Regions from separate parts of the Gracilibacillus salinarum genome, predicted to be linked through region 2. Evidence: riboswitches for the same ligand, from Rfam matches in the RefSeq annotation. Region 2 holds a riboswitch; each other region holds the start of a gene.

Region 1 (4,217 bases), 2.0 Mb from region 2:
GACAGAAGGTGATCCGATTTTTTATAATATTTCTTATAATGGCAGTGAATTTAATATTTCGAGTGATAGTCGACAAGACAGCTATACTGGTACAGGTGATAAATGGAACAGTTTTACTTGTAAGCAAATGGAGAATACGTTAACAGAAGAAAATAACATCAGCTTTGACTTTACGAATTGTGAACAGCAAGAAGATCTATCGTTTGAGGTGCCATATGAGAAGGTGATTGTTCCAGAGCAAACTTATCAAAGTCTGGAAATAATCGTAGGTGACCAACATATTCTGAAGAGCGAAGACGAGGAAAAAATCAATGAAGTGATCGAGCAAATTAGAACAGGCACTCCAAAATCAGCTATGATCATGACGAAGATGGCACCGGCAGGCGAATTGGTGTTAAAAGGAGAAAAAACAACCATTCGTTTTGATTTTTATAAGGATGGTAATCTGCTTCGTTATAACACATTCATCGAAGCAGGAATAAAAGTTGAATAAGGGCAACGATTCTTTTTATATGATAATGCTCGAAAAGTTTTTGCTATCGTGTAATTAGATCTAACTTGAGCTAACCATTTGCTACAGAAGATTTAACCGTGTTAAGATTCTAATTATCTCAGAATCAAGATATTGTATAATTCCACATGAATCTGGGAAAATTTCAAATGGAATCAATACATCGAGAAGGGAAGTAGAGAAGTGGTTAAAGTAGCAGTTATTTATTATAGTTCAACAGGTACTAATTATCAGCTGGCGAATTGGGCAGCAGACGCAATAAAGGAAGCCGGAGCAGAAGTAAGAGTTGTTCGTGCACAAGAAACAGCTCCAAAGCCTGCAATTGCATCAAATTCGAAGTGGGAGCAACACCTGCAAGATACCGAGCATGTTCCAGAAGCAAGCTCTGATGATATTGAGTGGGCAGATGCAATTATTTTCAGCATGCCAACTCGATTCGGTGGTGTGCCATCACAAATGAAGCAATTTATTGATTCACAAGGTGGTTTATGGGCCGCTGGTAAGACAGCTAATAAAGTGGTAAGTGCGATGTCTTCTGCATCTAACCCGCACGGTGGTCAAGAAGCAACGTTGTTGAATTTTTATACATCGATGATGCACTGGGGAGCTATTATTGTGCCACCAGGGTATACAGATCAATCAGCCTTTACTTCAGGTGGAAATCCTTATGGAAACAGTGTCACACATACACCAGATGGTGATTTTGTCGAGGATGTAGAAGATGCAGTGAAGCATCAAGCTAAACGTGTTGTCGAAGTCGCAACGAAGATTCACGGATAATGTATAACCTAAAGACGAATTTCTATGTTTATAGAGATTCGTCTTTTTAATACGTTTGTACAGGTAAAGCAAGGATATGCCCGTTATCTTTAGAGTTATCATTTTTTAAAGTGTTAACTCGACACTGAAATCCAGAATAGTAAATAAAACTTGATGAAATGACAGAATTATGTCAAAGTAGAGGATGGAAAAAATAAATAGGACATGTAGGGGGACCGGTGTTGCCGGTTGAGAAAGTTGCCGTTAGTTGCTTGACCCTTAGAACCTGATCTGGTTAGTACCAGCGTAGGGAACATATAAGATAACCGAATCTATATGCACCCTAGGCTTTCGAGTCTAGGGTGTTTCTTGTATGTTCCCCCAGAAAAAGAAAAAGGGGGATTTTTTATGAAAAAAATAATGGTCGCACTACTTGCAGTGTGTATCGTGTTGGTGGGGTGTGGAGAAGAAAACAGCTCCTCAGATAAAATGGAGGAGGTAACACTTGTCTTAGACTGGACACCTAATACTAACCACACTGGATTATATGTTGCCGAATCGAAAGGGTATTTCGAAGAACAAGGATTAAATGTAGAAATTGTAATGCCAGGTGAAGCAGGTGCAGATCAAACAGTTGCTTCAGGAAAAGCTGAATTTGGCATAAGCTACCAGGAGTCTGTCACAGAGGCAAGAGTCCAGGATATCCCATTAGTATCCATCGCAGCCGTGATCCAGCATAATACATCAGGCTTTGCTTCCCCGGTTGATAAAGAAATTACGTCACCAGCCGACTTTGCCGGGAAAACTTACGGTGGCTGGGGAGCGCCCGTAGAGTCTGCTGTAATTGATTCATTAATGAAACAGGAAGATGCATCGGTAGAGGATGTTGACATCGTCAATATGGGGAATACTGATTTCTTTACGGCGGTCGAAAGAGATGTCGATTTTGCCTGGATTTACTATGGCTGGACAGGTATCGAAGCAGAATTGCGCGGCAAAGAGTTAAATATGCTTTACTTAACTGATTATTCGGAGAAGCTGGATTACTATACACCAGTTATTACAACCAATGAAAATATGATAGAGAAGAATCCGGAAACGATTAAAAAATTCATAGCAGCTGTAAGCAAAGGTTATCAATTCACAATCGATAACCCGGACGAAGCTGCCGATATTTTAATTGAGGAAGTACCTGATCTTGATGAAGAGTTAGTACATGCCAGTCAGCAATGGTTGTCTCCAAAGTATCAAGATGATGCTGCTCAATGGGGTGAACAATCACAAGACGTATGGCAGAACTATGCTGATTTCATGTATGAGAATGATTTGCTCGATCGAGAACTAGACGCAGAAGCAGCCTTTACCAATGAATTTTTACCTGAATAGGAGGATTAAATATGGCAGAAGCATTAGTAAGTGTTCAAATGATACCGAAAACCCTGAATGGAGAAGACTCTATTCCCTATGTAGACGAAGCAATTGCTGTAATCGATCAATCGGGAGTTAATTACCATGTTGGACCATTAGAAACAACGATGGAAGGGGAGTTATCTGAATTGTTTGCTGTCATTGAAAAAATGAATCAGCGCATGCATCAGTTAAATTGTCCCAGCGTAATCTCGCAAGTCAAAATTTATTCGCGACAGGATCGTAAGGCATCCATGACAGAATTAACGAAAAAATATCGATAAAGTTGAAAGTGGCCATAAAATGGACGGAAGTGGCCATAAAAGTCTTATAAGTGGCCATAAAATAAGCAAAAGTGACCATAAAAGTACAAAAAGTGGCCATAAAACACTTGAAAGTGGCCATAAAAAATTGAGGTAGGTTTTATGTGGAGAAAGGTATCATTACCAGTAATTATGATTATTAGTATTCTACTGATTTGGGAAGGTTCCAGCAGGTTATTACAAATACCTAGCTGGATTCTGCCTGCACCAACAGAAATAATTACAGAAGCTATCCAAGGATGGGCGAATTTTCAACAGCATGTTTGGGCAACGGTAAGTCTCACAACTGGTGGATTTATTATAGGTACCTTATGTGGTCTGATAATAGCAATGCTGCTTCATGTATTGCCAAGGGTAAGAGAAGCGGTATATCCATTGTTGATCTTGTCACAAAATATACCAATCATTGTTCTTGCTCCACTTCTTGTAATTTGGTTTGGTTTTGGCATTACACCAAAATTGTTGATTATTACATTAGTTTGCTTTTTTCCCATTGCTGTTTCCACATTGGATGGATTTAACCAAACGGATGCTGAATTGATCCATTATATGAAAATGGCTGGTGCGACCAAAAAACAAGTGTTTACCAAATTAGAATTACCACACGCTGTTCCGCAGATTTTTTCTGGTTTAAAAATATCCGCTACTTATAGTGTGATGGGAGCAGTGATTTCTGAGTGGCTTGGTGCCAATAAGGGAATTGGTGTATATATGACATTGGCATCTTCTTCGTTTAGAACAGATCGAGTTTTTGTAGCTATATTTATCATCATGTTATTATGTTTTATTTTCTTTTCGATTATTATTGGCTTAGAAAAAATAATTTTAAAATGGCGTCCATCTAAGGGGGAGTCATCATGACTACGTTAGAATTAGTCAACATAAGTAAGAAGTTTCAGTCACAACCAGTGCTTACTGATGTCAATCTGAAAGTTGGAAATGGTGAGTTTGTGTCGCTGTTAGGACCTTCCGGGAGCGGAAAAAGTACCATTTTTCATTTGATTGGCGGGCTGTATTTACCTGATCAAGGAAGCATCCGTTTAGATGATCAGGAAATAAACGGTCAAAAAGGTTCGATTAGTTATATGCCGCAGACATCATCCTTATTCCCATGGCGAACGGTTTTAGAAAATGTTATGTTGGGGGCAGAATTGCATCAGAAACCAGATAAACAAAGAGCGCAGGAAATGCTTCAACGTGCTGGATTACACGCATAT
Region 2 (4,217 bases):
CTTATTCAGGAAAGGGATCATCCCTTTGGATATCGAAAACATACTAACACTAATGATCTCTTTCGAACCATTGGTTGCGTTTATCACGGCCGATACATAATAAAAAATTATCCCCTCATATGCATTTTTAGACTAATACCAGCATCTCACCCCTTAACTAGTAGAGTCATTTTATTATGCCAACCCTAAATGTTCACGAAAGGTATGACCTTCATATTTTTCTCTGAAAATACCTCTTTTTTGCATTTCAGGAACGATAAGTTCAACAAAGTCCTCTAAACTACCAGGTAATGTAGGAGGCATAAGATTAAATCCATCAGCCACACCTGCTTCAAACCAGACTTCCATCTGATCCACAATTTCGTCGGGTGTGCCTATCAGCGTGTGATGTCCACCACCTGCATTTAGATATCCTAATAATTCTCTTACTGTAGGTTGTTTATCATTAATAATTTCTAGTATCGTTTCGTAACGTCCAACTGGGCCAGTAAATTCTTCTACTGGGGGTAATGGAGGTACTTCTTTATCAATTTCCCAATTAGAACAGTCTTGTTGAATAAAGAAACTCAACTGTTTTAAGGCTGTTTCAAGAGGTAATTGCTCATCTAATGCTGCTTTTTTGGCTAGCGCTTCTTCATGAGTACGGCCTACATAGGTTACTAAGCCTGGAAATACTTTGATATGTCTATCGCTGTCTTCGCTATGTTTAACTTGTTCATCTAATCTTTCACGAAATTTTTTGGCTTGGTTTAAGTTCCACGATACGGAATAGACTGCATCGGCATATTTTGCAGCTAATGCAACGCCTTGTTTCGATGCCCCTGCCTGCATGGATACTGGTTTGCCTTGCGGACTTTTTGGCGTAGTGGATGGTCCATTCACTGTGAAATAAGTACCCTCGTGATGAAAAGGCTGAATGTTTGAAGGATTTATCAATTTTCTTTCTTCTCGATGATGTAGAAACTCCTTACTGTCCCATGAAAGAAATAACTTATTCATTAAAGCAGCGAATTCATCTGCCTTTTCATAGCGTTTGTCATGAGAAGGTAGTTCTTCCATACTATGATTTAATGCCTCTAAATCAGTCATTGACGTTACGAGATTCCAACCAACACGTCCTTTTGTAATATGGTCTAAACTTAATAGTTGTCGTGAAGCTGTAAAAGGATTAGAAAAAGTACTTGAAATTGTTGTGACTAATCCCACATGATTTGTCACTTGAGAAATAGCAGTTAAATTGACTACTGGATCAAACCAAAATGCTGGCATATCACTAGAATCTTTCGCTTTAAATGACTGATTATCAGCAAAGAATACTGCGTCAAAATACCCCTTTTCCGCTATTTGTGATAAAGATTGGTAATAAGAAATGTCGCCAATCCGTTCAACGCTTGAATCTGGCATTAACCAAGCTGCTTGGTGGTGTCCACAACCATACAGCAAAACTCCTAAGTGTAGCTGCTTTCCTTTTGTCTTTGTCATTTTTTTCACACCTCCAAATAGAGCATTATTAATTGACTTGCATACTCCTTATTTTAAAGATTAAGCAATTAGTTCATTGTCAAACCGCCATCAACTGTGAAATTCTGACCTGTAATACCGTCCGCATTTACCGAAGATAAATAAGCAACCATATTGGCTACATCTTGAGGTGTGGTCACCTTCTTCAATGGCGTTGATTGAGCAATTAAATCGAATACTTCTGGAGTTGTAGCAGCACTGGCGTCAGTCGTTTTTAATAATCCACCTGAAACGACATTCGCTTTTATACCATATAGTCCTAATTCAGAAGCGATATTACGTGTGAATCCTATTAATCCAGCTTTAGCTGTTGTATATTCGTGGTAGGGTACAACTGGATTTTGGTATAGATTAGTACCGATATTGATAATACTTCCATTTTTTCGTTCAATGAATTGAGGTATGACGCTTTGAACTACATTAAATGCTGCTTTTAACGTACCATCTAGGTGTTTTTGATAATCCTCCCAAGTGAGTTCTGTAAAGGTTTTCTGTTTGTTTGGATCGAATTTGAAATCTACTAATGCATTGTTAACTACAACATCTATTTGACCAAAATATTCTGTTGCTTTATTTATCAATTTATCTACTTCTTTACGATCTGTTACATCAGCTTGAATTGCAATCGCATTCTTTTCACCAATCTCAGAAACTAGCTTCTCAGCAGCATCTTTGCTTTGATAATAATTGATAACCACTTGAAAACCTTGTTGTGCCAACGTCTTTACAATGGTTGCTCCTAAACCTCTACTGCTACCTGTTACTAATACGCTTCTACTCATCATAACAACTCCTGTATTTTTAATTTTGATGAAACTTAAATAAAAAAAATACGCAACCTTCCCATAGGAAAATTGCGTAAAACTAAATAACTACATATTAAGCATAAAGAACAGTCGCTCTTTAAGTATGTATTAGAGTTTACACTTTCCTACGCTAGTTTCAACTAGTTCAGGTTCAAAGGGTTTGAGGTAATACTCATCTCAGTTAAATAACACCCCTAGTGCATATATTAAATTATTTTTAATAGTATCGTTTAAAGAAATTTATGTCAAGGTAATATGACTTGTTCATGTTATTCTTCACATATTTTATTATTCCCCTGCTCTTTATAGCACTACTACTCTCATCAAGGTTCGGTCTGTTGAAACCGTGAACAGTGCAACGTCTGCTCAGAATCATTTTGACTTCCTCTTTTTGTGATATCCGGTACTGATAAGCTTTGGTCGTATTGATATATCTCCCGCCACACATAATAAGAAAGAAAGGAGGGTTTACTTTGAAAAGCAAAGGTGTCGGCGAAAAAATTGAAGAAACGACAGAGAACCTAATGAAAAAAGGCGTCCCTGCAAGAACAGCAGCATTTGCCTCATCCATGGGCTATCTTAGGCACTTGAAAAAGAAATAACTGTCACACAAAAAGGAGCAAAATCTTTTGCTCCTTTTCCTTCCACTAATTCGGGTCATTTTTTACCCTCTGATTGAGAACGATAATGCTCAAATCCCTTTTCCGTGGCATAAGTCTTAAAGACCCTATGATACCGCCTCGTAACGTCCTCACTCCTCCCAATTCCACAACTCAACTTCTCCTAGCTGTTCACCCTGAACAAAGTCAGCCTCCTGCAATGTTAATAATTCTTTTGCAGGACCTGTTACAACAGCCCCATATACAGAAAAACCTTCTTCTTCAAGATATTGATATCTTTCCTCTAAATGGCCGAGACGCAGGAAATCCTGATAATAACTTTCAGGCTTTTCAAGAAGGTCGCCCATGTTCTTTAACATCAGCTGCTTGCTATCCTCTAGTGAACCTTCATCTAACCAGGTAATCCAGAGTGACTGATGATAGTTTTCATCATGATCCATACCGCCTGTTAAACCAATTACATCGGATAACATCATTAAATTGCTTCCACCAGTCCAGCCATAGGGATCATAATTAACGAACTCCCCGGTATACAAAGGCATCCATAATACGCGAAGATCATAATCAGCTAATGATTGTATCAGCTGCTCAGCTTTCATAAAATCTGTAGTGGAAAAAGCTAACTCGCCCACTGTTCCTTCAGGCAGCTTCTCCAATGTTCCCCACACATTTGGTGAAGTATTAGCCTTTAACTTTCCTCCTGAACGTGGGTCTTCAGGTAGCGAAAAGGAAAATTCACTTAATTTCTTTTGACCTGGATATTTATAAGTAATGGTTGAATAACTGCTGGACAGTCGTTTCGTTATTTGCGCCTCACCAATTACAAGATCTTCTGTCCCAACCTTTTTCAATACATTATAGGACAAACTTTTTGTTCCGAAAGCTGACAGGTCTTCTTCCTTTATCTCAAAATCACCTCGCACATTGGGTACTGTCCATTCAAGCGCAAGACTGGAATAATACATATTTTCTTTTCCAATCGCTGATTTATCAAATACTATATTCGTAACCATCATATAAAACGCATAAATAAAAAACACAGCTATTAATGTCAGAATAAACCGAAATGCAAGCGTGAATTTTGAGTTTCTTAGCATTTGTTTTTCTGTCATCGTTCCATCCTTACTTTTTCGTTCATACAGCCATCAAATTAGTTCTTCTTTTTCTATGCAATACTTTTCATTCGAATTTTTCACAACTATATCGAAATTTTGATGATAAGGATGCATAAATACTTCATATTGAATTCTGCGTTCTTTGTGAGATTGCT
Region 3 (4,217 bases), 1.8 Mb from region 2:
TTAGAGTAGTACGATTCCCGTTAACCGGATGTACTTCATAAAAAATCTGATGGTCCCTGGCTAACTGAATCACACGGTCAATAACTTCTGTCGATAAATGGTGCTGACGTAATAACTCCTCGTCCAAATACGTAATCATGCCATTCGCCGTAACAATGCCATCAAGTTCTACATTACCTTCCGTAATATCTAGTACTTCTTTATAAGCGCGTCCTGTGACAATAAATACTTTGACCCCAAGCTGCCGAATTTGTTCGATCACGTTTTTCGTATTTTGCTCCAATTGATTATGGTTGTTCAAAATCGTTCCGTCCATATCCAGACAGACAGCTTTTATCTCATTCATGTGATTGTCCCCTTTCATATAACAACGAAAATAGTATAACATATGAGGTTGGCAGATAAATAATTTGTGATTTTTCCGTGGTGTTAATAGAGGATACTCATATAGACAGCTTTTACGTTTCTTCTTAAATTTGTCCTCTAGAACCCGCTCCAACCATTAGAAAAACCGAGCATAATCCGCCCACATAAATGATATACAACTTCCTATAATATGGATTATGTTAACTGGAACTGTCTGACACGTAGTTAATTTTGATAGTTTTCATCTGCTTAGCAAAGCTCCGGAAATAGGCTCCGCGTCCTGTGGGCACGGCTTCAGCTAATTTATGAAAGAAAATGCTTTTCTTTCATAAATGGATCATCAGCTCGCGCTGATTCCACGGGAGTCTCCGCCTATTTCCTACGCTTGAGGGAAGTGCTACAACATATGGAACAGCTAAAAGCAGTGGATCTAGGCATTATGTTATTCATTCAATTGCTGTTATATATATACAGTGATCAATATGCTATGTCTTACAAAAGTTGTAGAGACCACATCCTAGCGTAGGCCAACCACGGAGACTCCCGCGGGATTGTGCAGGTGCTGGAGATCCACTTTGTGAAGCGTTATTCTTCACAAAGTTAGCTCCAGCCGTGCCCCGCAGGACGCGAAGTGGTTGGCCGAAGCGGCATCATACCACACATAATATTTCAAAATAACCACTAAGCTGTTAGTTAACATAATCCATATTATAGGAACCCCTCTACATCTTCTTTATCGGAGGACGATGACGATGCAGGATGTCGCCATTTCCTGGGCGCTAGACTTGGCTGTTCCTGTCAAAAAGTGTACGAAACCTTTAAATATTAGGCTATCCTAACGTTAAATAAAAACCACACGCATTATTGCTATATGCGTGTGGTGATATTTTATTTATTATTCGTTTCCAATGGCGTTAAGTTTGCTTCGATTTCTTCTCGTTTATCCGCTAAAAAAGGTGGCAATGCCAAGGATTCGCCTAATGCTTCCATATTCTCATCGGTTGCAAATCCCGGTCCATCTGTTGCCAATTCAATCAAAATTCCATTTGGTTCACGGAAATATAACGATTGAAAATAGTAACGATCAACAATTCCTGAGTTTGGTAATCTTTTCTGACGAATCACATCTCGCCATGCTTCTAGTTCCTCTACATCTTCAACACGAAAAGCAACGTGATGTACACTGCCGCGGCCAGGCCGTTCTTTTTGTAATCCTGGTCGAACTTCTACATGAACTTCAGCTCCCGTTCCGCCTTCTCCTGTAGCAAAAACGTTGATTTCACGACCATCTAAAAGGGAATAACTACCTTCATGACGGAACCCCAGCACTTCCGTAAGCACCTTTTTTGTTGGAGTTAAGTCTGGGATGGTAAAGTGAACGGGACCTAATCCAATCACAGCTTTCTCCGCTTTCACTCCATTTCCGTCCCAGGGAACACCGCCAGCAACTCCTGTATTCTTTTCATCAGAAACCAATGTCAATCTTTGCCCTTCATGATCTTGAAAAGGTAACACCTGGCGACCAAATTGTTCACTGATCCCATCATGGACGATATCATACTGATCAAAGCGATCCTGCCAATAGGCTAACGCTTGACCACTTGCCACACGTAATGAGGTAGTCGAGATACTATTGTTACCAGTATAAGTGTGTCCCGCATTATTTATTTCAAAAAAGGTTAAATCGGTTCCCGGACTTCCCTTTTCATCTGCATAAAATAAATGGTACATGCTCGTGTCATCTTGATTGACCGTCTTTTTTACAAGTCGCATTCCTAAAATAGTTGTGTAGAAATTGAAGTTATCTTGCGCGTTGGCAGTGATCGCGGAAACATGGTGAATTCCTTTTAATTGCATGATGCATTCCTCCATTTCTTTACAATTAGTATACCGTGATTTTATCTCGAATTCAAGATAGTTATCTTATTGACTTTTTTCTATTTTTTGATAAAATTTTTGTTAATGACATAAGTGTGATCACTACTAGGGGTGCCTATGAGCATAGGCTGAGAGAAAAGCGCGCATAAGCTTTTTAACTCTAAGAACCTGATCTGGTTTATACCAGCGTAGGGAAGTAGCTATATACTTGATACGTATAGCCAGGTTCTTTATTAGAATCTGGCTTTTTTATTTTCCTTCAGCTGTGATCCCTTATGATAACAAAAGGAGGAAAAATATGAATCGTACATTATTATTAACCACAATGGCTGTATTTATCGCCATCGGGACACTTGGTTCGCAATTTCTTTGGTTTCCGACAGGTATTGCCAAAGCATACCCTGTTCAGCACGCGGTGAATGTGATGGCAGCGGTAACGTTAGGTCCTATCCCAGCAGTTACCATTGCCTTTATGATTGGTTTACTTCGAAATTTATTAGGGCTTGGTACATTGCTTGCTTTTCCAGGTGGAATGGTCGGAGCTTTACTGGCAGGTTATTTATATCGATGGACGAATAAACGCACATTCGCTGGTATAGGTGAAATGGTCGGGACAGGCGTCCTTGGCTCTCTGCTTTCTGTACCGTATGCTAAAGTATTGATGGGATCATCTGTTGGCGCATTCGCATTTTTGCCAGGATTCCTTGTCAGCAGTGTAACCGGGGCTATCATTAGACTATTTATTATATCAAGAGTAAAAGACGCCCCACTCATGCGTCAAAGTGTATCAAACAGATAAAGAATACTTGGTTGAATCAATGCTTTATTTGTTTAGAAAAATGAGATACTTTATGCTTTAAGAAAAACCGGGCATAACCCGCCCGGTCCTAACTGACTTAATTAATAAACAACTTCCTATAATATGGATTATGTCAACAAAGGCTGTATTGCAAAATGCTCATTTTGATATAGTTTATCTGCTTAGCAAAGCTCCGGAAATAGGCTCCGCGTCCTGTGGGGTCGGGTTCAGCCTCCTCGCGAGCAAAAATCGCTCACTGCGGGGTCTTCACACACGACTGATCCCACGGGAGTCTTCGCCTATTTCCTACGCTTAAGGGAAGTGCTACAACGGATGTAACAGTGAAAAGCAGCAGTTCTAGGCATTATCCATATTAAAGATGAGGTATAGACACTAAAGGATACCGCTCAAAATACTAGCTGTATTATTAGTTGTAGAGCAAAGCCATAGCGTAGGCCAACCACGTAGACTCCCGCGGGACAGGCAGGCGCTGAAGATCCACTTTGTGAAGTGCCCTTCTTCACAAAGTTAGCTTCAGCCGTGCCCCGCAGGACGCGAAGTGGTTGGACGGAGCGGTATTCTATCACATAAAAAATCTCAATATGGATACTTGGCTAGTAATGCTTAGTTTACATAATCCATATTATAGGAACTCTAATCATGTTCCATATGATTACTGATGTGACCTCACTTATATATTTTCAGGCTGATAATAAAAAACGATCGCACTCATTGCGATCGTTTTTTAAATTATCTATTTTACCGTTTACTAAACGTATCAGGATCTGGCCCAACACGCTCATCCTTATTCATATCATGGATCAGCTTCATCTCTGCATCTGTCAGTTCAAAATCAAACACATCCGCATTATCATGTATACGATGCTGTTTGACAGATTTCGGAATCGTCACAACACCTTGCTGTAAATCCCAACGGAGGATGACTTGTGCCGTTGACTTACCATGGCGTTTTGCGATATCCGTCAAAGTCGGATCGTCCAGTACTTTCCCTTGTTTAAGCGGAGACCAAGCTTCTAATTGGATATTGTGTTCTTTGCAATAATCATGTAAATTGCGTTGCTGCAAGTGTGGATGATATTCAACCTGGTTCACCATTGGTGTAATTTCTGCATCTTTTATCAGATCATCTAAGTGATGCTCTTTAAAGTTACTT

Evidence for each region. Region 2 has a riboswitch for thiamine pyrophosphate ahead of MUN87_RS19005 (3-oxoacyl-ACP reductase). Riboswitches for the same ligand answer to the same signal wherever they lie in the genome.
Region 1: it holds a riboswitch for thiamine pyrophosphate, as region 2 does, so the genes downstream of both, MUN87_RS05930 (ABC transporter substrate-binding protein) here and MUN87_RS19005 (3-oxoacyl-ACP reductase) in region 2, are expected to answer to the same signal.
Region 3: it holds a riboswitch for thiamine pyrophosphate, as region 2 does, so the genes downstream of both, thiW (energy coupling factor transporter S component ThiW) here and MUN87_RS19005 (3-oxoacyl-ACP reductase) in region 2, are expected to answer to the same signal.

The regions. Positions count from the first base shown of each region.
Region 1 covers NZ_CP095071.1:1,212,919-1,217,135, reverse strand. The annotation lists gene MUN87_RS05940 (DUF4362 domain-containing protein) at 1-493, shown strand, start outside; gene wrbA (NAD(P)H:quinone oxidoreductase) at 695-1,291, shown strand; TPP riboswitch at 1,490-1,600, shown strand; gene MUN87_RS05930 (ABC transporter substrate-binding protein) at 1,679-2,656, shown strand; gene MUN87_RS05925 (MTH1187 family thiamine-binding protein) at 2,668-2,961, shown strand; gene MUN87_RS05920 (ABC transporter permease) at 3,103-3,861, shown strand; gene MUN87_RS05915 (ABC transporter ATP-binding protein) at 3,858-4,217, shown strand, end outside.
Region 2 covers NZ_CP095071.1:4,025,528-4,029,744, reverse strand. The annotation lists gene MUN87_RS19015 (hypothetical protein) at 1-100, shown strand, start outside; gene MUN87_RS19010 (LLM class flavin-dependent oxidoreductase) at 175-1,482, opposite strand; gene MUN87_RS19005 (3-oxoacyl-ACP reductase) at 1,551-2,303, opposite strand; TPP riboswitch at 2,433-2,533, opposite strand; gene MUN87_RS22345 (hypothetical protein) at 2,801-2,929, shown strand; gene MUN87_RS19000 (anti-sigma factor) at 3,079-4,059, opposite strand; partial or broken gene MUN87_RS18995 (phosphoribulokinase) at 4,093-4,217, opposite strand, start outside.
Region 3 covers NZ_CP095071.1:2,259,938-2,264,154, forward strand. The annotation lists gene MUN87_RS10425 (HAD family hydrolase) at 1-346, opposite strand, end outside; gene MUN87_RS10430 (ring-cleaving dioxygenase) at 1,255-2,223, opposite strand; TPP riboswitch at 2,342-2,456, shown strand; gene thiW (energy coupling factor transporter S component ThiW) at 2,543-3,043, shown strand; gene MUN87_RS10440 (aldo/keto reductase) at 3,803-4,217, opposite strand, start outside.